One region of the Paraburkholderia aspalathi genome, then DNA from elsewhere that is predicted to be linked to it. Evidence: riboswitches for the same ligand, from Rfam matches in the RefSeq annotation. Region 1 holds a riboswitch; each other region holds the start of a gene.
What was found. A riboswitch is a leader RNA that binds a small molecule or an ion and turns the genes downstream of it on or off. The one in region 1 is predicted to bind cobalamin.
Positions count from the first base shown of each region.

Region 2: linked by a shared signal. The riboswitch ahead of KHO30_RS00100 (CbtB domain-containing protein) and the one ahead of cobA (uroporphyrinogen-III C-methyltransferase) in region 1 are both predicted to bind cobalamin.
Region 3: linked by a shared signal. The riboswitch ahead of cobG (precorrin-3B synthase) and the one ahead of cobA (uroporphyrinogen-III C-methyltransferase) in region 1 are both predicted to bind cobalamin.
Region 4: linked by a shared signal. The riboswitch ahead of KHO30_RS29105 (TonB-dependent receptor domain-containing protein) and the one ahead of cobA (uroporphyrinogen-III C-methyltransferase) in region 1 are both predicted to bind cobalamin.

Region 1 is NZ_CAJNBA010000012.1:107,093-114,495, reverse strand. Features, by position in the region: gene cobN (cobaltochelatase subunit CobN) at 1-3,209, opposite strand, end outside; gene cobW (cobalamin biosynthesis protein CobW) at 3,215-4,315, opposite strand; cobalamin riboswitch at 4,500-4,772, opposite strand; cobalamin riboswitch at 4,852-5,079, shown strand; partial or broken gene cobA (uroporphyrinogen-III C-methyltransferase) at 5,304-6,026, shown strand; gene KHO30_RS39445 (cobalamin biosynthesis protein) at 6,027-6,554, shown strand; gene cobO (cob(I)yrinic acid a,c-diamide adenosyltransferase) at 6,551-7,153, shown strand; gene KHO30_RS36320 (cobyrinic acid a,c-diamide synthase CobB) at 7,157-7,403, shown strand, end outside.
Region 2 is NZ_CAJNBA010000001.1:26,780-34,182, forward strand. Features, by position in the region: gene KHO30_RS00085 (VOC family protein) at 1-1, opposite strand, end outside; gene KHO30_RS00090 (ABC transporter substrate-binding protein) at 59-1,243, opposite strand; gene KHO30_RS00095 (CbtA family protein) at 1,623-2,369, opposite strand; gene KHO30_RS00100 (CbtB domain-containing protein) at 2,381-2,602, opposite strand; adenosylcobalamin (AdoCbl) riboswitch at 2,656-2,743, opposite strand; gene KHO30_RS00105 (histidine phosphatase family protein) at 2,839-3,450, shown strand; gene KHO30_RS00110 (hypothetical protein) at 3,488-3,928, opposite strand; gene KHO30_RS00115 (alpha/beta hydrolase) at 3,974-4,984, opposite strand; gene KHO30_RS00120 (MFS transporter) at 5,028-6,386, opposite strand; gene KHO30_RS00125 (alpha/beta hydrolase) at 6,383-7,403, opposite strand, start outside.
Region 3 is NZ_CAJNBA010000001.1:2,385,908-2,393,310, reverse strand. Features, by position in the region: gene KHO30_RS10590 (polyamine ABC transporter substrate-binding protein) at 10-1,125, shown strand; gene cobM (precorrin-4 C(11)-methyltransferase) at 1,154-1,882, opposite strand; gene KHO30_RS10580 (cobalt-precorrin-6A reductase) at 1,934-2,656, opposite strand; gene KHO30_RS10575 (cobalt-precorrin-5B (C(1))-methyltransferase) at 2,653-3,741, opposite strand; gene cbiE (precorrin-6y C5,15-methyltransferase (decarboxylating) subunit CbiE) at 3,741-5,006, opposite strand; cobalamin riboswitch at 5,091-5,269, shown strand; gene cobG (precorrin-3B synthase) at 5,354-6,865, shown strand; gene KHO30_RS10560 (precorrin-8X methylmutase) at 6,858-7,403, shown strand, end outside.
Region 4 is NZ_CAJNBA010000005.1:553,810-561,212, forward strand. Features, by position in the region: gene KHO30_RS29070 (LysR family transcriptional regulator) at 1-671, shown strand, start outside; gene lgt (prolipoprotein diacylglyceryl transferase) at 815-1,720, shown strand; gene KHO30_RS29080 (SIMPL domain-containing protein) at 1,814-2,545, opposite strand; gene KHO30_RS29085 (EVE domain-containing protein) at 2,742-3,200, opposite strand; RNA gene ssrS (6S RNA) at 3,293-3,474, opposite strand; gene KHO30_RS29095 (cell division protein ZapA) at 3,568-3,879, opposite strand; gene KHO30_RS29100 (hypothetical protein) at 3,876-4,232, opposite strand; cobalamin riboswitch at 4,440-4,696, shown strand; gene KHO30_RS29105 (TonB-dependent receptor domain-containing protein) at 4,788-6,692, shown strand; gene KHO30_RS29110 (FecCD family ABC transporter permease) at 6,720-7,403, shown strand, end outside.

The DNA.
Region 1 (7,403 bases):
TGCGTGTAGGCGTAACCGCCCCACGCCTGATAGGCATTCGCGAGATCGGCGTCGGTTTGCCATTGCTGCGAGTCGATCATGTCCTGCAGACCCGCGCCATACGCGCCGGGCCGCGCGCTGAACACGCGCCAGCCGGCGCGCTTGCGCGCCTCGGCGGCATCCATGCCGTGTGCAATCAGGGCATCGCGTTCGCGCAGCACACGCGCGCGGATCGGGTTCAGGTCCTCGGGTTCGTCGAGTTCGGCCACGGCCTGCACGGCGGCGTCGAACAGATGCATCACGTTCGCGAAGGCATCGCGGAAAAAGCCGGATACGCGTAATGTGACATCGATACGCGGCCGGTTAAAGGCCTCGATCGGCATGATTTCGAAGTCAGTCACGCGATGACTGCCTGGCGCCCACTTCGGCCGCACGCCGAGTAAAGCAAGTGCCTGGGCGATATCGTCGCCACCGGTGCGCATGGTTGCGGTGCCCCATACCGAGAGGCCGATCGCGCGCGGATAATCGCCGTTCTCCTGCAAGTGCCGTTCAATCAACTGCTGCGCGGATTTCAAACCGAGCGACCATGCCGCTTGCGTCGGCACTGCGCGCGTATCGACCGAATAGAAGTTGCGGCCGGTAGGCAGCACGTCAGGCCGTCCGCGCGACGGCGAACCGCTCGGCCCCGGCGGCACGAAACGCCCCTCAAGGCCGCGCTTCAGATGCAGCATTTCCTGCGAACCGCAGGCGTCGAGCCGGGGCAATACGTCGTTGCGCAGGCGTTCGATCACACGTTCGGCTTGCGGCAAAGTCCCGCTTGCGGGCGCCGTCCCGGACGTTTCATCGCCGCACACTTCACGCAACATCTCAGCCGCCAGCAGTTCCAGACGCTCGCGTGTATCGCCACAATGCCGCCAGGGCGCATCGCTCACCCGCTGCAATACCTCGGGACGTGGACCGTCCCACGCCGCAGCCCAATCCACCGACAACGGATCGAATAGATGGTCCATCAGCAGGTCACGCGCCAACGCGTCGATCAAACCGGCCTTGCCGCCCTGGCCATCGCCGACCGGAAAGCGTCCCAGCGCCAGCAACGTATCGCGCCGCTGCACACCTTCAGGCGACTGCCCGAACGTATGCAAGCCGTCGCGAATCTGCGCCTCCTTCAACTCGCACAGCCACGCATCGACGCGCGTCAGCAGCGCATCTTCATCGTCCTGACCGTTCGGCTCCGCAAGACTCAACTCGTCATGCAGCTTGTGCTCGACGATGGTCGCGAGAATGGTGCGCCTCAACAGCTTCGAGCGGCGCGGGTCGACCATCAGTGCTTCATAGTATTCGTCGACCTGGCGCTCGAGGTCCTGCAACGGCCCGTAACTTTCGGCGCGCGTGAGTGGCGGCATCAGGTGATCGATGATGACGGCCTGCGCGCGACGCTTCGCCTGACTACCCTCGCCCGGATCGTTGACGATGAACGGATACAGATGCGGCATCGGACCGAGAATCAGATCGGGCCAGCACGCATCGCTCAACGCGACGCTCTTGCCCGGCAGCCATTCGAGATTGCCGTGCTTGCCAACATGCACGACCGCGTCGATGCCGAACTGATGACGCAGCCAGAAATAGAACGCCAGATAGGCGTGCGGCGGCACGAGTTCAGCGTCGTGATAGCTCGCGTAGTCGCCCTGCTCGCGCGAACGCGAAGGTTGAATGCCAACGAACACTTGCCCACAACGCCAGCCCGCGATCATGAAACGGCCGCGCCGCAACGTTGGATCCTGCTCGGGCGAGCCCCAACGCGCGTTCAGCGCATTGCGAGCTTCCGCCGGCAACGCGTTGAAGTACACAAGGTATTCGTCGAGCGCGAGGCTTTGCAACGCGGGTCGCAAGTCGCGCACGACCGGATCGTTGGTCACGCCTTCGGTCAGCCTCTTCAACAACGCGTCACCGTCGGCGGGCAGTTCGGCCACGCGATATCCCTCATCGCGCAACATCGAAAGAAGGCCGACCACCGAGGCCGGCGTATCGAGCCCCACGCCATTGCCGATACGCCCTTCGCTCATCGGATAGTTGGCGAGGATCAGCGCGAGTTTCTTGTCCGCGTTGTCGAGCGTGCGCAGGCGGCACCAGCGGCGGCTCAGTTCGGCCAGAAAGCCGACGCGTTCGAGGTCCGGTTGGTAGCGGACCACATCGACTTCGGTATGCGGACAACGATAGGCGAGCCCCTTGAAGCTGATCGCCCGTGTGATGATGCGGCCGTCCACTTCCGGCAGCGCAATATGCATGGCGATATCGCGCGAGTTGAGCCCCTGATTGTCCTTGACCCAATCTTCACGATTACCGCCGCTCAGGATCACCTGCAACACCGGCGCGTCACCAGCGAGCGCAAGCGGCTCAGGGTCGTCGATAGCAGACGCGGCGAATGCGGTTGTATTCAGCACCAGCGCGACATCATGTTGCGCGCACAACTGCTGTACGACGTCGCGGCTCATCGCGTCTTTAAGCGAAGTAATCGCGATCGGTAACGGATTCAGGCCTTGTGCTTCGAGTGCATCGATCAGGGCGTCGAACACCGCTGTGTTGGCCGCCTGCAGATGCGCCTTGTAGAACAGAATCGCGGCAACCGGTGCGTCTTCACGCCAACGCGCTTGCCAGTCGGCAATGGTCGGCGTGTCGCGTTCAGGATGGTAGAGCGTCGCGGCAGGCAACGCGCGCGGCAGCGCGGGCTCGCACCCCCAGCCAAACGAGCGGTACGCGATAAAACGCAGGAAGGCCTCGGCATTCTGCGGCCCGCCTTCACGCAGATAGCGCCATAGCTGATGGCACAGTTCGGCGTCGGCGGTGCTGCGCGCCAGCAGATTCGGGTCTTCCTGCAGATCGCCGGAGAACATCGCGAGCGTCTGCTGCTTGCGCTCGGCGAGGGCGACCACCTGTTCGATGCCATACGGCCAGTACGCCTCGCCGCCGAGATGATCGACCACCACGACACGCGCATGCTGCAACACGTCTTCGACATAGAAATCGACCGAAGCCGGTTGCCGCAAATACGTGACGTTCGCAAGCCGCACGCTCGGAAAACCCTCGCCCAGACGCGGAAACACGCTCGCGAGCAATGACAGCGTGGTATCCGCGGAACTGAGCACCACGATATCGGCGGGCTGCTGATCGATCCGGATCACGCCCTGTGTATCGTCGACAAAACCGCCCGGCGTGGTGCGCAGCAGATGCATGAGGGTTACGCCTGTTGCGGCTGGGCGCTCGCCACGGCGCCCAAGGCGGCGTCGAATGCCTGTTGCAGCGCGGCCTGATCGAGGTCTTCGCCGATCAGCACAAAGCGGCTTTGTTGCTCTGCGCCCATTTCGCCCGCCTGCCAGCGCCGGTCGAAGTAACTATCGAATCGACGGCCCACGCCCTGTATCACCAGACGCATCGCCGCACCCGGCAGCGCCGCGAAACCTTTGACGCGGTAAATCGTGTTGGTTTCGACGAGCCCTTGCAACGCGGCGATCACAGCTTCGCGCGACGAAACATTCGCGTGCACCACCACCGAATCGAACTCGTCGTGATGGTGATCGGCGTCTTCGGCCGAACCATGGTGATCGTGACGCAGATGAATCGTTTCTTCCGACGCCGCTTCGAGGCCCAGCAGCGTATGCAGATCAAGTTGACCCATCTGCGCGCGCACGATCTTCACTTGCGGCGGAATTTCTTCGCGGATGACGGCTTCGACAGAAGCTTGACGCGCTTCGTCGAGCAGATCGGTTTTGTTCAGAATCACCAGATCGGCCGCCGACAATTGATCTTCGAACAATTCGTGCAGCGGCGATTCGTGATCGAGATTCGGATCGGCCTTGCGTTGCGCATCCACGGCGACTGGGTTGTCGGCGAACTGGCCGCTCGACGCGGCCGGGCCGTCTACCACGGTGACGACCGCGTCGACGGTAAAGCTATTCTTGATCTGCGGCCAGTTGAACGCCTGCACCAGCGGCTTCGGCAACGCGAGACCTGACGTTTCGATCAGCACGTGATCGATCTGCTCGCGGCGCTCCACCAGCTTTTCCATCACCGGGAAAAACTCCTCTTGCACGGTGCAGCACAGGCAGCCGTTCGCGAGTTCATACAGCTGCCCTTCGGTCTCGACGCCGTTCTCATCGCAGCCGATGCCGCAACCCTTGAGGATTTCCCCGTCGATGCCGAGCTCGCCGAACTCGTTGACGATCACCGCGATGCGCTTGCCGCCCGCATGCTGAAGAATGTGCCGCAGCAGCGTGGTCTTGCCGCTGCCGAGAAAGCCCGTGACGATGGTGACGGGGATCTTGCGCATTTGAGTTTGCATCGTGAGGTCCATCCGTAGGAGTTGCTCGTGCACGCCGAGGCATCGTGTATAGGCCGGGCAAACGGGGCACACACCCCAAACCACGACATTAACAAAACACGGGGACGGACAACGGCGTTGCCGAGGCAACCAAAAACTGGAAACGAGAATGAGGTCATGAACGCGCCACCGCATCCCCGCGATGGTCGTTCTTCGTAGTCTGGCCGGTATCCGGGCTGGCGACAGCGCCGCTTCCCCTTCCCGGACGAGTGGTTTCTCGCCCAGTGGTTATATGCCGACGCGGCCTTGCGCGTGGACATCGAAGCCGGCTCCGCGGCGCTCAAGAACGCACCGCTTTTCGCTTACCGTTGCGGGGGCAGCACAGGTTGACCCGGTCCATTGCAGGTGGGCACCCTGTTTCCCGTTTAACTGCATGCGCACGAGCGCGCACACGAGCACCAAAGTGCGTGCGAGTTTAGGCCGAGCGCCCCCTGCCGTCAAGGAAACGCGGGCTTCGGCAAGGCCTTTCCACAGTGCCGGCGCGGCCTGCCGTGTGCTATCGTATGCGCGCGTTTGGTGCCCGCATATGCGATCGCATGTGCAGTTAAACGGGAAACAGGCCGCGCTCGCTGCGCTCAACCTGTGCTGTCCCCGCAACGGTAAGCGACCTGCGGTGCTTTCGCATCGCGCATGCGTTTTTGATGCCACTGTCCGACGAATCCGGACGGGAAGGCAAAACGCATGAGGCCGCCAGCCCGGATACCGGCCAGACGCGGAGGCAGTGAACGTCACGCTGCCGGCCGCCGGAATCCGCGAGGGACGGATGTGAAGGCGCTGAAGCACGACGTGACGCGGCCGTTGGCGTTTTCCTGTGGGAAACGCGGCGAGCGGCGTTTTTCGTCGCGCGTAATCTGTTGCACCGCATGACCTCAATTTCTGCCGCCTCCGGCCTCTTCGCGCCTCAGCCGCTCCCATTCGTCACGACATGGCGTGCGCCATGCACGCTGCGATGAGCCGCGCCTGGCTGATCGGCGCCGGTCCCGGCGACGTCGAACTGATGACGCTCAAAGCGACGCGCGCGTTGGCGCAAGCCGATGTGGTGCTGGTCGACGATCTGGTGAATCCTGAAGTACTGCAGTTCGCGCGCGCCGATGCGCTGGTCGTGTATGTCGGCAAACGCGGCGGGCATCCGTCGACGCCGCAGGCCGGCATCGTCGCGCAAATGCTCGAGCATTTGCGGGCGGGACGCAGCGTCGCCCGTTTGAAAGGCGGCGATCCGTTCGTGTTCGGCCGTGGCGGCGAAGAACAAGAAGCGCTCCATGCCGCAGGCATTAGCGTCGACGTGATCAACGGCATCACCGCCGGGATTGCGGCGCCCGCGGCAATCGGCATTCCTGTGACGCATCGCGATCACGCGCAAGGCGTGGTGTTCGTCACCGGACACGGCGCCGGCAGCGGCGAGCCGGACTGGGCCGCGCTCGTCGCTACGCGAATGACGCTGGTGATTTACATGGGCATGCGGCGACTGAACGAAATCGTCGACACATTGCTCGCAGCCGGGATGAGCGCCGATACGCCGTGCGCCGCGATCGAATCGGCCACGCGCCCCGAGCAACGGCATGCGCTCGCGCGGCTCGGCGAGTTCGCCGATACGGTCTCGCGCGCCGGGCTCGGGTCGCCGGCGATCGTGGTGATCGGCGGTGTGGCGTCGCTGGCTTTGGCGCGGGATGCGGTGAAAGTCGGCAGCGAATCCCAGCGCCACGCAAGGAAAACGCTAACCGTCGGCATCGGTTGTCGTTTGCACAGCTCCGCCGAGGAAATCGAAACGGCTGTACGTGCCACGCTCGGCTCGCATTCATTCGACGAAATCAGCACGATCGCCTCAGTCGACGTCAAAGCTCACGAAACCGGTTTGCTCGAATTTTGCGCACGTCATGCGTTGCCGCTGAAGCTGTTCAGCCGCGAGCAGATTGCGGCGATCTCCGTGAACGATCCGTCGGCGGCCACACGTGAGCATCTCGGCATAGACGGCGTCTGCGAGCCGTGCGCCTTGCTCGCTGCGGCGACCGAATCTGATGCGGCCCATGCCTCAATTAGCTCAATGACCCCAGTTGCCTCGTTTGCAGCCGATACCGCCAACGCACGGCTACTCGTGCGCAAAACCGTACATGCCGGCATCACCGTCGCGATAGCATCGACCACCGCCCGCCTCGCCTGCGAACACACAAACAACAACACTCAAGAACAGGACCTTCCATGAAGACCGATCCCGAATCGCATCAACGCATGACCGAACGCCGGCGCGAGGGCCACGAGAAGAAGCAGGCCAGCGCCACCGTCGAAAAAGGTCTGCTGATCGTCAATACCGGCACCGGCAAAGGCAAAACCACCGCAGCGTTCGGCATGGCCGTGCGCGTGCTTGGGCATGGCATGCGCCTCGGCGTCGTGCAGTTCATCAAGGGCGCGCTGCATACGTCGGAACGCGACTTCCTCGGCGCGATCGCCAATTGCGACTTCGTCACGATGGGCGACGGCTATACCTGGAACACGCAGAATCGCGACGCCGACATCGCCACCGCGCGCAAAGGGTGGAACGAAGCACGCCGCATGATCGAAAGCGGCGACTATCAGATGGTGATCCTCGACGAACTGAACACCGTGCTGAAGTACGAATACCTGCCGCTCGACGAAGTGCTGTCGGTACTGACCGGGCGCGCGGAGATGCTGCACGTGGTGGTGACCGGCCGTCACGCGCCGGACGCGCTGATCGAAGCCGCCGACCTCGTCACCGAAATGCGCATCGTCAAGCATCCGTATCGCGAGCAAGGCGTGAAAGCGCAGCGCGGCGTGGAGTTCTGAGCGATGTCCGCGTGCCCCGCCCTGTTCATTAGCGCGCCCGCGTCGGGCCAAGGCAAGACCACGATTACCGCGGGTCTGGCGCGCTACCATCGGCGGCTGGGGCGACACGTGCGCGTATTCAAAACCGGCCCCGACTTTCTCGACCCGATGATCCTCGCGCGTGCCAGCGGCACGCCGGTCCTGTCGCTCGATCTGTGGATGGTGGGCGAAACCGCCTGTCGCAACCTGCTCGCGCAGGCGGCGGCCGAAG
Region 2 (7,403 bases), on a different contig from region 1:
TGGCGCAAAAGTCGTGAATGTTGTGAATGTTCGGAGAGCAAGACCGCTAGCGGAACGCCTACTTCTGCGCAACCGTCGCCTTACTCTCAAGCAACGTCCACTTATCGTTCTTCACCACCACGTTGATGTTTTTTACGCCGATCACACGACGCGTCGCCGGATCAAAATTGGCCTTGCCGAACACGACGCTCGGAATGTCGTGCAGCTTCGGCAGCGCATCGCGCACGGCCTTGCGGTCAGGACCGCCGGCGCGCAGCGCATAGGCGGAGATGATGACGGCGTCATACGCATACGCGTTGAACGCGTCCGGCTCGCGGTGGTATTTCGCCTCGAAGCGTTTAACGAAGCTTTGCACTTCAGGCCCGGATTCACCGGGGAAGAAGCTGGTGTTCGTCGCCACGCCATTGACGGCCTCACCGCCGAGTTCGAGGAATTTCGGCGAATACACGGAACTGGCCGCAGCAATCGGCAGGTTGATGCCGCTAGTTCTCGCCTGGCGGGCGATCTGCGCGCCGTCGGAGTAGTACGAGATCAGCACGATGCCATCCGGATTCGCGGCGCTCACGCGGACCAGCGTCGCGCGGAAATCTTTCTCGGCCGACTGATAGCCTTCGGCCGCAACGACTTGCGCGCCGCGTTCATTGGCGGCTTTGACAAAGACGTCCTTGCTGGTGCGTCCCCAGTCGGTGTTCAGATAGAGCACGGCAATGCGCTTGAGGCCGAGCGTTTTCACGGCGAGGTCGGCAAGCAGCGGCTGCGCGTCGGCCTGGCTGACCGATGGGCTCCAGATGTAGTCGCCGCCTTTGGTGAAGTCAGGATGCGAGTTGGTGAAGCCGAGTTGCACGAGGCCGGCATGCTGATAAATCGGCGACGCTGCCATCGAAGCGGGACTCGAGAAGTCGCCGAGTTCGATAAGGATGCGCGGGTCGTTGACGAATTTCTGCGCGATCGTGATGGACTGGCGTGGATCGCTCTGGCTGTCTTCGAAGACGTAGTTCAGCGGACGGCCGTTGATGCCGTTGTGGCTGTTGATCTCATCCAATGCAAGATCGAAACCAGCTTTCCATTGCGCGCCGTACTGAGCGTTCTGGCCGGTCAGCGGGCCGCTGACGCCTATCAGGATCGGATCGCCCGAAGGTGGCGCGGCGATGGCCGTTGTCGTCGTTAGTGCCGATGCGGCCAGCAGCAGAAGTGCCGTGATGCGAGTGGCCCACGATGGGCGCAGGCTTGATGTGTTCGACATGGCTCCAGACTCGGTTTGCTTGAGATTGGAGTGAGTGTCGGATTTGCCCCGGCTTCGGGCAACCAAGCGATTTGCATAACGTTATGCGGCCATGGCACTTGTCCACAGAAAATGTTCATAGGGTTGTTGATAACAACGGGGCATCGTACCTAAGTGCTTGACGCAGATCGGTTTGTTGCTTGCGGTGCGGGGGGACGCAGCGATGATCGCCGACACGGTTGGCGCGGAGCGGCGCATTGCAGAGGGGTGGCTTATCCACAGAAAACGTTCACAAGCCTGTGGATAACATTCCGGCAAACGCGCCAAGTACTTGATGTATTTGGCTTCTCTCGCGCTGCACGTCGGCGTGACCGCGGCTCGCACGGTCACGCCGTTCACATCAAAGGTAAGCAGACTTCGCGGCGCTGCGGCTCGCGGGAGCCAGCAATTTGCTTCGCTCAACGAGCGCGCCGAACAGCAGCCCAAGGGTTGTCCACATGATCACCTGCATGCCGATGGCCGCGACGCGGAATTTCCACAACAGCACCGCCGGAAAAGCCGCCGGCACTTCGTTGATCGTCGGCATCGACAGTTGCACGCCCGCAATGATCGCAACGAACACCACGCCCGCCACGATCGAACCATTCCATGCGCCCAGCTTCAGTGCCGCGCGGCGTCGAACCTTCAGCGAAAACACCATTGCCGCCAGCGAGATCGCAATCATCAGGAAGAACAAGCCGGTCCGCATCCCGATCGTCTCGGGGTCGCCCACCGAAGGGGGATTCGCCGGGTACTTGATGTTCGGGACAATCACCAGTGTGATAAACGCGCCAAGCGCGAGCCATGCGGACAACGCGCGTGCACTCAGCGTGCCGACGCGACCGTACGCATAGGCGAACACCAGTGAGAACAGGCCGCCGAACGCGGCACCGTACGTCACCACGCCCGTCAACAATCCCAGCCCAGCTTGGGTGCCGCGACTCACCAGTTCGGGTTCGGGCGCTTCGCCTTTGGCGGCGTCGGCCTTTTCCTCGAAGGAAATCGCCTGATCGACCTGCGGTTCGCCCACCAGTCTCGCGAAGCCGAACGTGAGCAATCCCGCGGCGATGCCTGCAAGCATCCCGCGTACCAACAATTTACCGACCATGTTCGACTCCGTTAGTGGCAGGGAAAGCCGAGCAGATGGCGGCCGTCGTGCACGAATTCGTGCACATACATGCCAGGCACCAGCGACGTGGCGCCCTGCTCCGCACCAACGAAATACAGCGCAAGCAACAACAGCAAGCCGCCGAACACGACCCAAGGCAGCAGTTCACGCAGCGGAATCGGCGTGGGTTGGGCGACGGGCTGTGTCGTGGAATCGAAAACAGCGTTGGACATAATGGACATCTCCTGGGGGTAACGCGCCCCGATAGTCGATTGAAGAGGGATGGTGCGAAGCTCAGGTCTGGCTTTCGGCTCATGAATGCCGATTACAGTGGCGCGACCGCGCCGGGCTCTCACCGGCTTCCGTGCTTCGCAGTGACGCTATTCTACGCGCTAAACTTTGCCTCCCGGCAATGCAAAGCATGTACGCGGCGTCCCGCTCTAGTCCGGTCTTTATGGAAATCAATTGAATGGACATACGGCTGTTACTGATCAGCCACGCATCGACCGCGGCGATGCGCGCGGGCCGCTTCCCTGCCGACGACCCGCTCGACGCACGCGGCCTCGCCGAAGCCGCCGCCGCACGAGCGCGTCTGTCGATTCCGGATGACGCGGCGGTTTTCGTCAGTCCTGCCGTTTGTGCGCGCGATACGGCGTCGGCCTTGGGGCTCGGCGCCGCGGCATCGGTCGACGAGCGGCTGGCAGATATGGACTACGGCCGGTGGCACGGCCGCCGCCTTGCCGATCTCGCGGTCGAAGCACCACACGACCTCGCCGCATGGACACACGATCCCGACGCGGCCGCGCACGGCGGCGAGTCGTTCAGTCAACTCGTGAAGCGGGTGGGACAGTGGCTCGATGCGCTAAACGGTGCGTTGAGCGATACGTTGAGCGAGGGCGTCATACCGGGCAACACGCACAACGTGGTCGCCGTCACGCACGCGCCTGTGATCCGGGCCGCGATCGTTCATGCACTCGGCGCGCCGCCGGCTGTGTTTCCACGCATCGAAATCGCGCCGCTCTCGATGGTCGAGTTGCGCCGCGCGCGACGCGGCTGGACATGGTGGCCAGCATCACAATAACGGCTACGCTCGGATAGTCCGAAACGCACGTGCCCGCTCACTTGCCCGATACAACCAGCCTCAACTTGCTCGAATCAGCCCGCGTCAACGTGATATCGGTCCGTTTGGCGCGCGTGCCAAGATAAAAATGCTGACGTCCCGGTGAATTCTGATCATGCGTCGCGTCCGGCAGGCACGAGGCGATGTCCGCCGCGACACCCTGCAGCGCGTCCGCGCTCGAACCGGCGTCGTGATGCGGCGTCCACGTGCATTGATAACTCCCGCGGCTCGCCGAACACTGGGCGTCATCGCCGTAGGGTTGCGCGACGCCCTTGCCGTCATCCGGTGTCAGCGAAGCCAGGCCGTCCGGCGCCGCCGCGACGATCCGTTTGAGCGATGCACACGGGCTAGGCGCATCGTCAGCATTCGCGCTGCACGGCAGCAAGGCGCCAAGTGATACAGCGGCGATCGCGGCCGCGAGAATTCTGGTCTTGTTCATGTCGGCACAGTCCTTTGAAAGCTGGCCTTATCGCAGTAGCACGGTTCATGCCTTGCCGAACAACGCCGCCAGCCCCTGCGCCGATGCAAAAATCCCCTTCGCGTCGTGCCCGACGCCGTCGATCACAAACGTACGATGCTTCAGCGCCCGTTCCGGATGCCGCGACGCCATATAGCGCGCGTAAGCCAATCCGCGCCCCAACCGATGCTCGCCCTGCGTCTGCGCAGCGCATGAACGGTCGAGTGCCGGATGCTGCGGATCGCAATCCGCGCCGCCGAGCAGCACGGTGACGTCACGACGCGCATAGCGTGATTCGAGCGCATCAGCGGAGCTCGAATCACCGTCGCTCGAAGCATAGGCCGGCAAATCTTCGAGCCCATACTTCCAGCGATTGAACGACGGACATGCCGTCGCATCGAACGCCACGAATTCACCTGATGCTGTCGGCCGCATCGCATCGAAGTACACGTACGACGAAGGATTCGCGACCACATAGCGCAGCGCAATTCCGCGCGCGACGAGCGGCGCCTCACCGCGCGTCACCACGGCATAGCGCTGCACCACCTGGCCACCGCCCGAATGCCCGGCGATCACCACCTCGGTCAGCGACGCAAACTGCTCACGCGACGCCAGCGTCTGCAGAATGGCGTCGAGCACATCGAACGAACTGAGCGGCGCCGGACCTTCGGCGTTGTCGCCGCCCATCCAGCTAGTCCATTCCCAATGCAGCGTGGATGGCGGTAACGCATGCGCGCCAACGTCGGCACTCGCGAGGAACTGCGGCACGATCAGCAGCGTATCGGCCGCATCGCCACCAGCCAGTGCGCACGCGCGCTCCGCCAGATTGAAGTACGTGTCCGCATTTCGCAGGCGTCCGTGAATCAGAATCACGGCACGCTTGACGTCATGCGTCGGCGCAAGCCAGTCGCCGTTCGCGAACACCGGCACGGTGCCGCTACCCGCAAGCGTCGCGACACTCAGATGCCGGCTCGCGACGACGGCAACCGGACGTTCATTTGGCGCGCGTTCGTCATCGGTAATCAAAGGCTGGGTCATGCAATAAGCTCGTGAGTCATCTAATCAGTCTGGCTAGTGGCGGCTAACGCGTGACGAACTTCGCCGTTGCACCGCCCGGCTCACGTCCCGAGCGCGTGAAATACACCATCGCAAGCGACACGAAACCGGCAAAAATCAGGTAGAACGCCGGCGTCAAACTGCTGCCGGTCAGATGCGTCAAGGCGGTGATGGTGAGCGGCGCCATGCCGCCGAACAGCGTCACCGCAATGTTGTACGACAGCGCCACGCCCGCCGAACGGCTGCGCACCGGAAACAGCGTCGCGAGCATGCCGGGGTGCGAACCGGACATGGCGGCAAGGAACACCGTTGCGACCATCTGCGCGATGAACAGATGCCCCGGCGTGGGATTCGTCACGACGAAGTGATACAGCGGATACACGCACACCATCCACGTGATCACAATCGGATAGAACAGCCGGTACGCGCCGTAACGATCGGCAAGCTTGCCGGACAGCGGAAACAGGAACAGATTCAGCACGCCCGACACGAACGCGCCGAGCAGCGCGGTGGACAGCGGCAGATGCAATTGCCGCTCGACATACACCGACAGATACGAGTGCCACACATAATTGGTCGCCGCGCCGATGATGATCACGCCCATCGCACAGATCGCCGCGTCGCCGTTATCGCGGAAGAACTGGCGCACCGTCACGCGCAGCGGCTTGTCCTTTTGATCGAGCAAGCGCTCGAACTCCGGCGATTCCGCCACCCGATGCCGGATGTAGAAACCGAACGGCCCCGCCAACGCGCCGAACAGAAACGGCAGGCGCCAGCCCCACGCCACCAGTTGCTCATGCGTGAGCTGCGTGGTCAGCAGATAACCGACGCCTGACGAAAGCAGCAACGCGAACGCCTGCGCCGACATATTGAAGCTGCCGTAGAACATCTTCTTGTGCGGCGGCGCGTACTCGACCAGCATCGCCGAGGCCGTCGCGAACTGCCCGCCCACCGAGAGCCCTTGCAACAGCCGCGCGAGCACCACGAGCAACGGCGCCGCGATGCCGATGCTGGCATAGCCCGGCGTGAGGCCCATCAACAGCGTGCTCGCCGCCATCGAAATGATCAGCAGCGAAAGTGCTTTGCGCCGCCCCGCCCGGTCCGCATAGATACCGAACAGAATGCCGCCGATCGGCCTCACGATAAAGCCCACGGCGAACGTGGCGAGCGTCAGCATGATCGACACGAAACCGCTGCCGCCAGGAAAGAACACCTGCGCGATGATCTTTGCGAAGTAGCCGTAGATCAGAAAATCGAACCACTCGAGCCCGTTGCCGAGCACTGAGGCAAAGATCGCGCGCCGCACCATCGAGGGGCTCAGTCCGTTCGATGCCTCCAAAGCGGACGCCGCATCGTCACGCCGATTCAAACTCGCCTCGCTCATTGTTCGCATCCTTTGGTGTCGAACATCGCCGACAACGCGCAGACCGACGTCAACATGCGCGCGCCGTTGTGACCCACACCCGGCACGATATGAAAACTCTGCTTCAGCCCTTCCGGATGACGCGACTGGATGTAGCGGTAATACGCCTCTGCACGCGCGACACGCTGCGGACCTTGCGCTTCGGCGGCACAGCTTCTATCGAGCGCGCTTTGCTGCGGATCGTCGTCCGCGCCGCCGACCAGGTAGTCAATGCGGCGCGACGCATAAGTCGCTTCGAGTTGTGCGGGCGAGCGGTCATCCAGGTACGGCGGCCGATTGTCCATGCCGTATTTCCATTGATTGAAATCGGCGCATTGTGCGGCATCGAACGGCGCCGCTACACCTTGCGCATTCGGCCGTTGTGCATCGAAATACGCATACGTCGACGGGCTCGCCACCACGTAGCGCACGTCGATGCCTTCATCCGTCAGCACGCCGATGTTATGCGCCGCCACCGCGTAGCGCTGCACGACCTGGCCACCACCTGAGTGCCCCGCGAACACGACGTGCCGCAGATTCGGAAACAGCTTGCGATCCGCGAGACGCGTGACGATCGCGTCGAGCACTGCATACGAACTGATGGGCTGCGGCGCCCGCGCCGCTTCGCCGCCCATCCACGCGTCGCCGGTCCAGCGCAACAGATTGGCCGGTTCGTTATGCACACGCGTGTCGAGCGTGGCGAGGAACTGTGGCGCGATCAGGAGCGTGCTATCGGGATCCGCATGAGCAGCATCGCGTGCATTCTGCGCGGTGCGAAAATACACGTCCGCGTTGCGCAGTTTGCCGTGAATCACAATCACCGCACGTGTCACCTGCGGCTGCGCGACGGTCCAATCCTTCGACAGGTACAGCGGAAATTCAGCTTGCCCTTGCGGCGTCTCGATCACAAACCGCGTATCCGAGATCGTCGCCACCGGCTTCAGATGCGACTCGTAGGCATGCACCGCGAACGCCGGTTGCGCGAGCAATGCCAGCATG
Region 3 (7,403 bases), on a different contig from region 1:
ACGACAACCATGCCCCACACCTTCATGAAGCCGAGGCCGAGCGCATCGCTGCTGGCAGCGCTGTTGTTCTGCGCGTTCGGCACCGCCGCGCACGCCGACGAAAAGCAGCTCAATCTGTACAACTGGGCCGACTACATCGCGAAAGACACGGTGCCAAACTTCGAGAAAGAGTCCGGCATTCATGTGCAATACGATGTCTACGACGGCGACGAAACCTTGCAGGCGAAACTGCTGACGGGTTCTACGGGGTACGACGTCGTGGTGCCGACCTCGAACTTTCTCGCCAAGCAGATCGAAGCCGGCATCTACCAGAAACTCGACAAATCGAAGCTGCCGAACCTGGTGAACCTCGACCACAATCTGCTCAAGCTGGTCGCCGACGCGGACCCCGGCAATCAGTACGCGGTGCCGTGGGCATGGGGCACCACGGGGCTCGGCTATAACGTTACACGGGTCAAGAAAATTCTCGGCAACGATGCGCCGCTCGATAGCTGGGACATCCTCTTCAAGCCCGAGTATCTGAGCAAGCTGAAGACTTGCGGCGTGTCCATACTCGACGCGCCGAGTGATGTTTTCGCGGTGACGTTGCACTATCTCGGGCGCGATCCGAGCAGCGTGAATCCGGCCGACTATCAGGCTGCGTATGACGCATTGAAGAAAATCCGTCCGTACGTCACGCAGTTCAACGCAACGAGCTATATCAACGATCTTGCGGGCGACGACATCTGTTTTGCTTTGAGCTGGTCGGGTGACGTGTCGATGGCGAGCCATCGCGCGCGCGAAGCCGGCAAGAGTTACGAGGTCAAATACTTCATTCCTCAAGGCGGTGCGCCGATCTGGTTCGACATGATGGCGATCCCCAAAGATGCGCCGCATCCGGAAGCGGCGCTCAACTGGATCAACTACATCGAGCGCCCGGAGGTTCATGCCGGGATCACCAACGAGGTGTTCTATCCGAATGCGGACGCCGCCGCGCGCAAATTCGTTCGGCCGGAAATTCTCAACGATCCGACCGTGTACCCGCCTGAATCCGTGCTGAAAACGCTGTTTCTGCTCAAGCCCCTGCCCGCCCAGATCAAACGTCTGGAAAGCAGGCTCTGGGCACAGTTGAAGTCAGGGGGATAAGGAATCGGCTGAATCGACGGTGGGCGGGTCAGCCGCCTTTCGCGTACAACGTCGACTCCGCGAATCCTTCTGCCGCCAGCACTTGTCCCACCAGGATCAGTGCAGTCCGCTCAATGTTGGTGGACTGCACTTTGCCGACGATATCGTCGAGCGTGCCGGTGATTTTTTCTTCATCCGGCCAGCTGGCGCGATAGATCACTGCGATCGGGCACGCGCCGCCGTAGTGCGGCCGTAGTTCATCGACGATGCGCGCGAGATGGCGCACGCCGAGGTGAATCGCCATCGTCGCGCGATGTCTCGCGAGATCGGCGAGTTGCTCGCCTTCCGGCATGGTCGTTTTGCTTGCGAAGCGCGTGAGGATCAGCGTCTGCGAAATATTGGGCAAGGTGAGTTCGCAACCGAGTGTTGCTGCGCATGCCGCGGTTGCTGTGACGCCGGGCACGATCTCGTAGGGAATGTCGAGCTCACGAAGTCTGCGAATCTGCTCGCCGATCGCGCCGTACAAGGACGGGTCGCCGGAATGCACGCGCGCCACGTCCTGGCCTTTGTCGTGTGCGGCCTTGAGTAAGGCGACGATCTGATCGAGGTCGAGCTCGGCGGTGTTCACGACCTGCTCCGCGCTATGCCCCTCGAGCACAGCGGCCGGCACCAGCGAGCCGGCATACAGGATCACCGGGCAGGTGCGCACAAGGCGTTGCCCTTTCACCGTGATCAGTTCCGGGTCGCCGGGACCCGCGCCGATGAAAAACACCGTCATTCACTACTCCATGATTCGTTTGGCCGGCATGTCATGCATGACATGCGCCACTTAACCTGAGACTTGCAATGCTTCCAGCAAGTCGGCCACGTTTGCAAACTCGCGATCGACTGCAGGCAATGCAGGACGCCGCAGCATGACCACCGGCAGGCTCCGTTCGCGCGCGACTTCGAGTTTCGCTTCGGTGGCGCTGCCGCCGCTGTTTTTGCTGACGACGACATCGAATGCTTCCGCGCTGAACAACGCTCGCTCGCCTTCGAGCGTAAACGGGCCGCGTGTCGCCAGAATTCGCGCACGTGGATTAGATTCGTTTGCGTCGAGGCAGCGTATTGTCCAGAACTGGTGCTGCGGGATTTCGTCGAGATGCGCGAGCGGTTCGCGGCCAAGTGTGAACAGCGGGCGATGGAATGAGGCTAGCGCGGCCGTGAGTTCCGTCCAATCGTCGACCATGCGCCAATCATCGCGGGCTTGCGGCTGCCAGCCCGCGCGACGCAGCGCCCAGCACGGTACGCGCGCCGCACTGCTCGCTTTCGCGGCATTTGCGCTGATCTGCGCGGCGTATGGATGTGTCGCGTCGATTACGAGGCTAATGCGTTGATCCTCGATATAGCGCGCCATGCCTTCGCTGCCGCCGAAGCCGCCCACGCGCACCTCGCATGACAGATCCTCCGGCACCTTGCCTAGACCCGCGAGACTGTACACATGTTCAGGGCCAAGTTGTCTGGCGATCCGCAAAGCGTCGCCTGTGCCGCCGAGCAGCAGGACTCGCATCATTGCGCGACTCCGATCAGATTGCCCTGGCGATCGATCGCGAACATTTCGACCGCGACCTGCGGCGGCACGATATCGCGCGCTACGGCGAGCGCATGCTGGCAGACAATGTTGCCGAGTGGTACGTGCTGCGCGTGCGCCAATGCGACCGCCTGTTGGCTCGTATTGGCGGCGAGGATGGCCGTCTGCAATGCATCATCGGCGCCATACTCGGCGGCCCATGTTGCGAGCCGTTCCAGATCGATGCTCGAATTCCGGCTATGCAGATCGAGGTGTCCGGCTGCCAGTTTGCTGAGTTTGCCGAAGCCGCCGCACACGCTCAGGCGCTCGACCGGCGCGCGCTTCATATGCTTGAGCACCGCGCCGACGAAGTCGCCCATTTCGATCAGTGCGATGTCCGGCAGACCGTAATGCGCGCGCATCGCGTCTTCACTTGCGTTGCCGGTGCAGGCCGCGAGATGCAGGTAACCGTTCGCACGCGCGACGTCGATGCCCTGATGAATCGAGGCGATATAGGCCGAGCACGAAAACGGCCGCACGATGCCGGTGGTGCCGAGAATCGACAGGCCGCCGAGAATGCCGAGGCGCGGGTTCATCGTTTTCAGTGCGAGTGCTTCGCCGCCTTCGACGCCGATCGTCACTTCGAAGCCGCCAGTGTATCCATGTTCCGCGGCGAGTTCGGTCAGATGCTCGGTCATCATCTTGCGCGGGACGGGATTGATCGCCGGTTCGCCGACTGGCAGCGTGAGGCCGGCGCGTGTCACCGTGCCAACGCCTGGCCCCGCGCGGAAGATCACGCCCGGTTCGGCAAGCAAGCGCACGCGGGCGAATACGATAGCGCCGTGTGTCACGTCGGGGTCGTCGCCTGCGTCTTTTACTGTGCCGGCTTCCGCGCCATCGGCGGTCAGGCGGCAGAACACCAGTGGCATCGGCACGAGCTGGCCCTTCGGCAACACGATCTCCGCGACCTCGCTGACGATACCCGCGAGCAATAGACGCGCGGCCGCGAGCGACGTCGCGGTGGCGCAACTGCCGGTCGTGTAGCCGCTACGCAGCGGCGCGGGTTGTTCGGGCGTTTCTTCGCGCATTACGGATGGAATGGTGAGTCGGTTGAACCGGTGGACGTGCTGCATGTGGCGCTCGCGCTGCTGGCCAGCTTCGTCACCTCCAGCAGCGTAATCGGCAACGCCTGGCGCCACGTATCGAAGCCGCCGAGCGGCTGCGCGTCAGCCAGCGCGATGCGAGTCAACGTGCCGCCGTGTTGCTCACGCCACGCCGCCAGCGCTGCCTCGCCTTGCAAGGTCACGGCATTGGCCACCAGACGTCCGCCGTCGCGCAGACGCGCCCAGCAGGCGTCGAGCACGCCCGGCACCGTCACCCCACCGCCGATGAACACGGCATCCGGCACAGCCAATCCCTCCAGCGCATCAGGCGCGCGGCCGGCCACCAGTTGCAAACCCGGCACGCCCAACGCATCGCGATTGTGTTCGATGAAGCGCTGCCGCTCCGCGTGCCCTTCGATCGCGATCGCGCGGCAAGTCGGGTGTGCGCGCATCCATTCGATGCCGATCGAGCCGCTGCCCGCGCCCACGTCCCATAGCAATTCGCCGGGCGTCGGCGCGAGGCGCGCCAGTGTGATCGCGCGAACGTCGCGTTTGGTCAACTGACCGTCGTGGCGAAAGGCATCGTCGGGCAAACCGACCGTCAGCGGCAGACGCGGGGCGCCTTCCGTTGCGCGGCATTCAAGCGCGATCAAGTTCAGCGCCGCCACTTCCCCTGCGGGCCACTGGTCCGCGCGGCCATCTATGCACCGCTCCAGATCACCGCCCAGATGTTCCAGCACGGTCATCCGCGTCGCGCCGAAACCGCGTGCATTCAGCAGTTCGGCCAGCGTTGCAGGCGTGCGCCCGTCGGCACTCAGCACGAAGACGCGCGCGCCGTCGTGCAGATGAGCATTCAGCGTCGGCAACGGCCGTCCCACCAGCGAAACCGTGGCGACGTCCTGCAGCGGCCAGCCAAGCCGCGCGGCCGCCAGCGACAACGACGACGGCGCAGGCAGCACCCGCAAATCACCCGCTGGCAACTGCCGCGCGAGAGTCGCGCCGACGCCGAACAGCATCGGATCCCCGCTCGCCAGCACACACACGGGCCCTGTACGCTCCGCCAGCAAAGGCGCGAGATCGAACGGCTTCGGCCATGCCGCGCGGCGCGCGGCGAGGCGCGCGGGCAGCATCGCCAGATGCCGTTCGCCGCCATAAACCACCGACGCTTCCAGCAAAGCACGCCGCGCGGGCTTCCCCAAGCCGGCGAAGCCGTCATCGCCTATGCCCACCACGGTCAGCCACGCCGGCATGCATCCATCCTCTTTCTGTATCTTCAAATAATGCGCTGTGCCACGCCGATCAAAGCGTCCAGCCTCGTTGTGCTGTTCGAAAAAAGGCATAATACAGCCGCCGGTGCCCTTCGGGGCCGAAGAGGGAACACAGTGTCGCTGTGGCTGCCCCCGCAACTGTATGCAGCGAGTCCGCCTGCGCTCCGCGCCACTGGTTCGACCGGGAAGGCCGCGGCGGACCATGACCTGCGAGCCAGGAGACCTGCCGGCCAGACTGTTCGTGCCAGCCTACATCGGGCGGGGTGTACCGATGCCGTAGCAACGGCCGCTTTGCGGCTTGCTCGGGCCGTCGCGCGACGCTCAACCCGGTGTCCGTCTTGAATCAAGCTTCGCCCTCCACTGCTTTGTCCGACGCGGCTCTCGTGCTGCGGCCCTCGGCGTGTCCGGGGCTGCTGCGCATCGTCGCGGCGCGTGATGGGGGGATTTGCCGGATTAAATTGCCCGGAGGCGAGTTGAGTGCGGCGCAGGCTGCGGTGATTGCTGATGTCAGCGAGCGGTATGGGGCGGGCGTGGTCGAGCTGACCAATCGCGCGAATCTGCAGGTGCGTGGTGTGCGAAGCGGGCATGAGGCGGCGTTGATCGCGGCGCTGGTCGAGGCGGGGCTTGGGCCGATTCCGACGGGCGGTGCAGCGGATGCTGTCAGCTTGCTGCTCACGAGCTCACAACAAACTCCTGGCTCAATTTCGGCGTCCGCTGCGGACGATGTTCGCAATGTGATGGTGAGCCCGACTGCCGGACGCGATCCGTTTGCGCTGTTCGATACAAGGCCGCTTTGCGTTGAACTGCTCACCTTGCTGCAATCCGAAGCGCGTTTCGCGGCGCTATCGCCGAAATTCGCGCTTCTGCTCGATGGTGGTGAGCGTCTTGCCAGACTGGATCATCCGCATGATGTCTGGCTCGCGGCGACGCAGGCCGAAGACGGTGTGCGATTTGTGTTCGGATTGGCGGGTTGCCCGTCAGCTGCGGCGAACTCCGATGCCTTCCAACACATCGCGCATAGCGCCGTTGACCATTCTCGTCCGAACTACGCCGGCGCTCTCGCCGCCGTGCTGCCTTCGCAAGTCACAGACCTCGTCTGCGCGCTGCTGCACACGTTCCTCGATCTGGCCGCTCCAGATGACACGCGCATGCGTCACCTGCTCGCCGCGCATTCCATCGACGCCGTATTGCAGCACGCTCAAACGTACGTCGATTTCCGGCTGTCACGCGACACATCGCTTGCAAACTGGCAACGCCCCACACCTGCCGATGCCACTTTGCGACTCGGCGCGCACGCACAGCGAGTTGTGGGAATGCTGCACGTAGGCGGCCAACCGCCGCTCGGACGCCTCGACGCCACGACCTTGCGCGGCCTCGCCACGCTCTCGCAACAGCAAGGCAACGGCACGCTGCGCATGACGCCCTGGCAAAGCGTATTGCTGCCCGATATCGCAGCCGATGCCGCGCCCACCGTGCTCGCTGAAATGAACGCGCTAGGCCTCGCCTGCGATCCCGCGCAGCCTATGGCGCGTTTGATCGCCTGCGCCGGTTCCACAGGCTGCGCAAAAAGCCTCTCTGACACCAAAGCCGACGCGTTACTTCTAGCAGATCGCTTACCTGACGGCGTCGATGTCCATCTGAGCGGCTGTCCGCGCTCATGCGCCGCCGCACATTGCGCGCCTTACACGCTGCTGGCCGCAGCGCCCGGCATCTACGACCTTTATCGCCGCGACGGCCAGCCGGGTTTCGGCTCGTGCGTCGCGCACCAACTCACGATCGAACAGGCCGCCGATATGCTCGACCCATTGGCACACCCGGCCCGGAGCCCCTCAGATGCTTGATTACATTCGCGACGGTCAGGAGATCTATCGCCAATCCTTCGCGACGATACGTGCGGAGGCCGACTTATCGCGTATCCCTGCCGACCTCGAGAAACTCGCGGTGCGCGTGATCCACGCCTGCGGCATGATCGACGTCGTTGAAGATCTTCAGTTTTCCGAAGGCGCAGGCGCCGCGGGCCGTACGGCGCTCGCGCAAGGCGCGCCGATTCTGTGTGATGCCGGCATGGTGGCGCAAGGCATCACGCGCGCACGACTTCCCGTCAACAACGACGTGATCTGCACGCTGACGCATCAGGACGTGCCTGCGCTCGCGCGCGAACTCGGCAATACGCGCTCGGCGGCCGCGCTCGAATTGTGGCGGCCGCAGCTGGCCGGCAGCGTCGTCGTGATCGGCAATGCGCCGACCGCCCTCTTTCATCTGCTCGATATGCTCGATGCCGGTGCGCCAAAGCCCGCGCTGATCCTAGGCTTTCCGGTCGGTTTCGTCGGCGCGGCCGAATCGAAAGCGATGCTGGCCGAAGACAGCCGCGGCGTGCCC
Region 4 (7,403 bases), on a different contig from region 1:
CGGCCGATTACGGCCTGCTGCCGCTGCTGCTGCGCGATTTCGGCGCGCGCCATCCGCGGGTGCGCCTCGAACTGACCGAAGCCACCAGCGACGTGCAGATCGACGAACTGGTGGCCGGGCGCATCGACGCAGGCCTCGTGATCGCGCCGCTACCGTCGCGCCATGCCACCCAGCTCTCGTGGCTGCCGATCGCCCGCGAGCCGCTGGTGATCGCGATGTCGACGGACATGGCGAAGCGAGTGGGCAGCGCCGCAGGTTCCAAGGCTGACTCGCCCGCGGAGTGGCTGGATACGCCCATCAGCCTGCGCGACGTCGCCGACGAGCCGCTCGTGATCTTCCCAAGACGTCTGGCGCCAGGCTTTTATGACATCATTATGGATTGCTACGGCGTGGCGGGCCTCGCGCCCCGGGTCGGCCAGGAGGCGATCCAGATGCAGACGATCGTGAGCCTCGTGTCGGCCGGGATGGGCGTCGCACTGGTGCCGCAATCGTTGCGTAATCTGCGCCGCACGGGTGTCGTGTACCGGCCGCTCTCCGAATCGGTGCCGGCGATCGAGACGGGGCTGGTTTGGCGCACGGCGGAGGTGAGTCCGGTGCTGGCCGGCTTCATCGAGATCGTGCGGGCGCACGCGGCCACCATGGAGGCGCAGTTCTCGGCGCCTCGTGTTTAGGCGAGCTTAGGTGAGCCGCTGCCGCGAACGCATTGCAAGCGGAACCGTCCAACGCATGCGCCGCATGACGCGCACACCGCCGGCTGCTACTTGAAACCCGACTAGAAATCCGCTTCTGAACCTGAACTGCCCATAACAACACGATGCTCATTCACCCGAATTTCGACCCCGTTGCCATTCATCTGGGGCCGCTTGCTGTGCGCTGGTATGGACTGATGTACCTCGTTGCGTTCATCGCGGCGATCGTCGTCGGCCGCTTGCGGCTGCGTTTGCCGTACGTCGCCGCGCAAGGCTGGACCGCTAAAGATATCGACGACATGCTGTTTTACGGCGTGCTCGGTACGATCCTCGGCGGCCGGCTCGGCTACGTGCTGTTCTACAAGGCGAGCTTTTACTTCGCGCATCCGCTCGACATCTTCAAGGTGTGGGAAGGCGGTATGTCGTTTCACGGCGGCTTCCTCGGCGTCACGCTGGCAATGGTGCTGTTCGCCTATCAGCGCAAGCGCTCGTGGCTGCAGGTCACCGATTTCGTCGCGCCGATGGTGCCGACCGGGCTCGCGGCTGGGCGCCTCGGCAACTTTATCAACGGTGAGTTGTGGGGCCGTGTGACCGATCCGTCGGCACCCTGGGCCATGCTGTTTCCCGGCGCCGCGCCGGACGACGCCACGTGGCTCACCACTCATCCGCAACTGGCCGCGCAATGGCATCTGAACGAAGTGTTCGCGCAATATCACATGCTGCCGCGTCATCCGTCGGAGTTGTATGAGATCGCGCTCGAAGGCGTGGCGCTGTTCTTCGTGCTGTTCTTCTTCTCGCGCAAACCGAAGCCATTGGGCGCGATTTCCGCAATGTTCCTGATCGGCTACGGTCTCGCGCGTTTCACGGTGGAATTCGCGCGTGAGCCGGACGATTTCCTTGGGCTCCTGGCAATGGGTCTCTCGATGGGCCAATGGCTCTCGCTGCCAATGATCCTCGTGGGCATCGGGATACTGGTGTGGTCCTATCGCCGTGCGCGGCGTGAACCGGCGCAGCCAGTCGGCGCAAACTGAGCGCTACGTTTTATCGTAGTGAGAAGCCAACAAAAAAAGCCACGGCATGCCGTGGCTTTTTCTTTTACAGCAGGACATCTGGTGTAAAACGCGTTACTTCATCTGCACCGAGCCCGACACATTGACCGTGACAGTCGAAGTTCCGCCTTCAATCGGCACCGGCGCGGATGCCTTCGCATCGGCACCCATTGCGCGTGCGCTCATCATCATCATTGGGCGCGGCATGACACCGTTGTGCCCGACGTTGACCTCGCGAATCGAATAGCCGTTGTAGCCGAATGCCTGCGCTGACGAAGCGGCTTGCTCACGGAACGACTTGATGGCTTCGCCGGTGAGCTTCTGCTCCGCGGCACGCTGCGCTTCTGGCGACAACGAGAACTGCACGTTGCCGACCTGCATGATCGATGCCATCTGGCCCGCGAGCTTCGACGCCGCGGCGAAGTCGTGCGATTCAAGCACAACTTCAGTACGGCCGCGCCATGCGGAAATGCGGCCGTCACGATCGGTGGACGGGTAGATCGAGAAGGAGCCAGTGCGAGCCGTTACGCCGTTCACGCCCTTGGCTTTTTGCAGCGCCGCATCGGCGCGCTGATTCAGCGTGGAGGTGAGCACGGACGGATCACTCGCTTCCTGCTCATAGAACAGCGTGATATCGACGACGTCTTGCGGCACTTCCGAGCTTGCTTGCGCATTCAGCGACAGCACGCCCGCGGGCTGATATTGCGTCACGCCCTGCGCGCGGGCCATGGCCGGCGTCAACGCGAGCGCAGCAGGCGCGGCGCATACGAGAGCGAGAGCGAGTGCACGTGCGGTGTTTTTCGTCATTCTTGGACTCCTTGCTTGAACAGGTTGTGCACGATTGGAGCGAACGTCATGCGGTGGCACAACGTTTGCGAGTCCGTTAGGCGCTTGTAACCTGAGCTTGGTTCCCTAATTTGACGTTTGCTGAACGTTTGTGTTCATCGGCGCACGGACATGCGCGTGACGCAAGCGGCAACGGGTCACATGCGCGTATGCAAGGTCAAACAAGACGTTTGGTGATGAAGCGCCATTCAGCTTCGGTCACCGGTGTGATCGACAGGCGGTTGCCTTTGACGAGCACACGCATGTCCTTCAATTCTTCATGCTCGCGCAGCGCGGCAAGCGGAATCAAGGGGATCTTCTTCTTGAACACAACATCGACGAGTAGCCAGCGCGGCGTTTCCTGCGACGACTTCGGGTCGTAGTAGGGGCTCTTCTTGTCGAATTGAGTGGGGTCCGGATACGCGGTGGACGATACCTCCGCGAGCCCCGCAATGCCCGGCTCCGGGCAACTCGAGTGATAGAACAGCACACCGTCGCCGACCTGCATCATGTCGCGCATGAAGTTGCGCGCCTGATAGTTGCGCACGCCGGTCCACGGCAACGTGTGGTGCGGTGCCTCTGCGAGATGGTCGATGCTTGCTTCGTCCGGTTCGGACTTCATTAGCCAGTAGCGCATGAATCGAGTTGAACGTTAAAGGTTTGATACAGCAAGAAAAATCGAGGCCCAAAAAAAAACGGCACCGAACCGAAGTCCGATGCCGTTTGAATAAGGTCCCCGCCTTAGCCGCTAGGCCGGCATCCTGAACCGGGAGTTCAGAATTGGTCGCAGTTAGCAGCACTTCGGGTACATCAGACAGAGTGACGCGCACACCCGTGCTACAAATTTCCACAACCGTGCACATGGCATTGGTTCAAGGAATATATGACCTTGGCGAACCAGGCAGGGAAGTCAAACCGATTGAATTCAAGACGTTTGCATGAATCTTTGCTCATGCACCTCGTTTGAATCCGCAGCCGATCTCAGGACCGGCTACAAGATACTTTTACATGCTGTACTGCTGAATCACAGTACCCAGTTGCTCGTTCATTTGGTGCATTGTACGCCGGATTTCTTCAGCGGGAAATGCTTCTCCGTGCCGCACGCTGCTTTGCAGCTTAAGCAGTTCTGATGCCAGCGACAGCGCGGCCATGACGGCAATGCGATCCGTGCCGCGCACGTTGCTGCTATTGCGGATCTTCGACATCTCGGCGTCGACGCGAGCAACCGCTTCAAGCAACGCGCCTTCAGTTTCCGGCGAGCAGGCGAGACGATAGGGCACGCCGAGAATCGATACTTCGATCTGCTTGGTGGTCATGCATTTTCTCCATGGCGGGTGACGTCGCTCTCCGCTTCTTCCTCATGCGGCGCGGCCTCGAGCAGATCGAGCTGATTATCAGGCTCGCTGTGCGCGCGGGCCCGCGGCAGTTTTTCGAGGATCGCATTGAGGCGCACCTGTGCGTCGTCGATCTTTGCCGACAGCGCGTCGCGTTCCGCCTGCAGCGCATCGCGCTCCTCGCGCATCAGCGCGAGTTCCGTGCGCGTGGCCTCGGCTTCGGCACGCGTTTGGGCGAGCTGATCTTCGAGCGCGAGCCGCGCTTCATTGTGGCGTTGGCTGATCGTGATCAGCTTGCCGATATTCTGTGAAAGTGTTTCGAGTTCGGTGAGCATCTGCTGCGTCCTCTAAAGACATCGCATTTTAGCGCGGAATGTCGCAGGTTCCGACAATTGTCTCGTTTCGAGACGTAACAACATCGCTTTGTGCCGCCTTTTATCGACCATATGATGAAAAACAACTCATGCATCGGACAATAACCTGCACTTAACAGAACAGTTTGCGCACGGATTAACCATTCTTGACGGACCCGAGGGCCGCTCCTAAACTGGCCGCACTTTGGTGCCCGCGCGCGCTTTTCCACAGCGTGCGCAGTTAAACGGGAAGCAGGGCGCGCGCTTCGCCTGAACGCGCCAACCTGCGCTGCCCCCGCAACGGTAAGCGACCGCATTCGTCATGCAGGTCGATCCTGATCGCGTGTTTGATGCTTAACACGCGAGTGTGCCACTGCGCGTCACGCGTGGGAAGGCGGGATCGATGTGTCGCCAGCCCGGATACCGGCCAGAGGGAGAGGCTCGTTCCCGCGCAAACGTAAAACAACGCGGGCGCCTCGTTACGCATCGGCCCGCGGGGAAGCGGGCCGCGCACGCTATCCACAGGAATGTCATCCCATGCTGTCCCCTATCGCTCGCGCGGCGTTGCTCGCCTTTGCGAGCCTGCCGCTCGTCGTGCATGCTCAAGCTACTGCTTCTTCTGCGTCACCGTCCTCGTCGTCATCTTCTTCTGCCGATACGGGGGCGAGCGGTTCGTCAGCCGCGGTGTTGTCGCCCGTTGTCGTGACCGCGGAGCGCGGGCCGCAACCGCTCGCCGATGCGATCCCGCAGACCACGCTGTTCGACCAGCAGGACATCGCCGATACGACCGCGACCGATTTGCCCGGCCTGCTGCAACTCGCGCCCGGCGCGCAAATCTCGCGCACCGGTGGTCCGGGTTCCACGACGAGCCTGTTTCTGCGCGGCGCGTCGTCGACGCAATCGCTTCTGCTGATCGACGGCGTGCGGGTCGATTCCGTGAGCCTGGGCGCGCCGCAACTCGCGCAGATTCCGCTCGACCAGATCGATCACGTCGAAGTGGTGAATGGCAACGTGTCCGCGCTTTACGGCTCCGGCGCAATTGGCGGCGTGGTGCAGGTGTTCACCAAAGACGGCGGCGACCATCCGCCGCGTTTCAATTTTTCGGTGGGCTATGGCAGCTATCACACGCAGACGCAGCAGGCCGGCGTGAACGGCTCGCTGGATAAAGACGGCAACACCACCTTCAGCATTTCGCTCGCGCGTTCGAAAGACGACGGCTTCTCCTCGCTCAATCCGTCGCAGGCGCCCAACGCGAATCCGAACGCGAACGGCTATCTGAACGAAAGCATCTCGGCTTCGCTGCGTCACAAGTTCAGCGACAAGTGGGACGCGGGCGCCACCTATTTCCAGTCGAACGGCAATAACAGCTATGACAACGCGTACGGTGTGCCGACCGATCTGAACAACCTCTACAGCAAAGTGCGCCAGATGTCGGTGTTCGCGAACGGCAAACTGACCGACTGGTGGACCACGCACTTCATCGTTTCCGAAGGCGACGACCGCAGCGTGTCGAATACCAACGGCGTCTACAACGGCCGCTTCGATACTGACAATCGCCAGTACACGTGGCAGAACGATTTTGCGCTCGCCGCGCAGCAGAAACTGCAGGTCGGCTATGAGCATCTGGATCAGAGCCTCGACTCGGATACATTCACTGCGCCCGACCGGCATGTGGATTCGGGCTTTGTCGGCTACACGGGGCGCTTTGGGCGCAATCAGATTCAGGCCAACGTGCGGCGCGATCAGTATTCCGATTTCGGCGGGGCGAACAGTTACTATCTCGCCTACGGTTTCGACATCACCGAGCATTGGAAGGCGACTGCAAGCTATTCGGATTCGTTCCGCGCGCCGAGCTTCGACGATCTGTACTATCCGCTCAGCGGCAATCCGTCGATCCAGCCCGAGCGCAGCCATTCGATCGAAGCAGCGTTGCAGTACGCATCGAACGCGCTTGGCGTGATGCGTCTGAGCGCGTTCCAGACGCGTTATTCGAATCTGATCGACTACGAGCAGGTTACGCCCGGCATCTTTTTGGCCGAGAACGTCGGCCGTGCGAAGGTGCAGGGGCTTGAGGGATCGTGGAGCGGCCATGTGGGCAAGACGGATGTGCGTGCGTCGGTGACGCTGCAGAATCCTGTCGACCTCGATAGTGATACCGATCTCGTGCGGCGTGCAAGGCGCTTCGCGTCGCTGGCGGTGAATCGCAGCATTGCCGGGTGGCGTGTCGGCGGCGAGTGGATTGTCAGCGGCGCCCGCGAAGATAGCAGCGGCACGCTGGGTGGGTATGGCGTGGTGAATCTGTCGGCGCGCTACAACATCACGAAGGCATGGTACGTCGCCGCGCAGATCCAGAACCTGTTGAACAAGGACTATGAAACGGCCTACTCGTATAACTCGCCGCGGCGCGGTGCGTATGTCACGGTCGGTTGGCAGCAGCAATGACGAACGTACTTGCATGAGAACGTGCCGATGAACCGTAGCTCGAGCCCGATGCCCACGACCACGTTGCGCGTGATGAGCGCAAAGCGCGCGGCCGCGATCTGGCTCGTGCTCGCGGCAATCGCGCTGGTTGTGCTGATGGCGTCGCTCGCACTGGGCAGTGTGTCGCTCGCGCCGGCGCGCGTGTTGGCGGCGTTGCTGCCGTCGCACGCGTCGCATGTGGCGTCCGGCGATCTTGCCGGCGAGATCGTGCGCACGCTGCGTTTGCCGCGCGCGCTGGCCGGCTTCGCGTGCGGCGCGTTGCTTGCGCTGGCCGGTGCGCTGCTGCAAGTGCTGTTGCGCAACCCGTTGGCTGAACCCTATGTATTAGGCGTGTCGGGCGGCGCGGCAACGTTCGCGCTGGTCGCGATGATCGCCGGTTGTGCGTGGTGGATCGTCGACGCCAGCGCATTCGCCGGCGCATTCGTGTCGATCCTGCTGGTGCTCGGACTCGCACGCCGTGAATTGTGGCGGGGCGAGCCGCAGGATACGTCGCCGCGTTTGCTGCTGACTGGTGCGGTGATCGCGGCCGGCTGGGGCGCTGTCATTACCCTGTTGCTTAACCTTGCGCCGGACAATCGGCTGCGCGGCATGTTGTTCTGGCTGACCGGCGATCTGAACGGCGGCGCGGTGCCATGGACGGCGCTCGCCGCGCTCGTCGTCGTGCTGATGGCG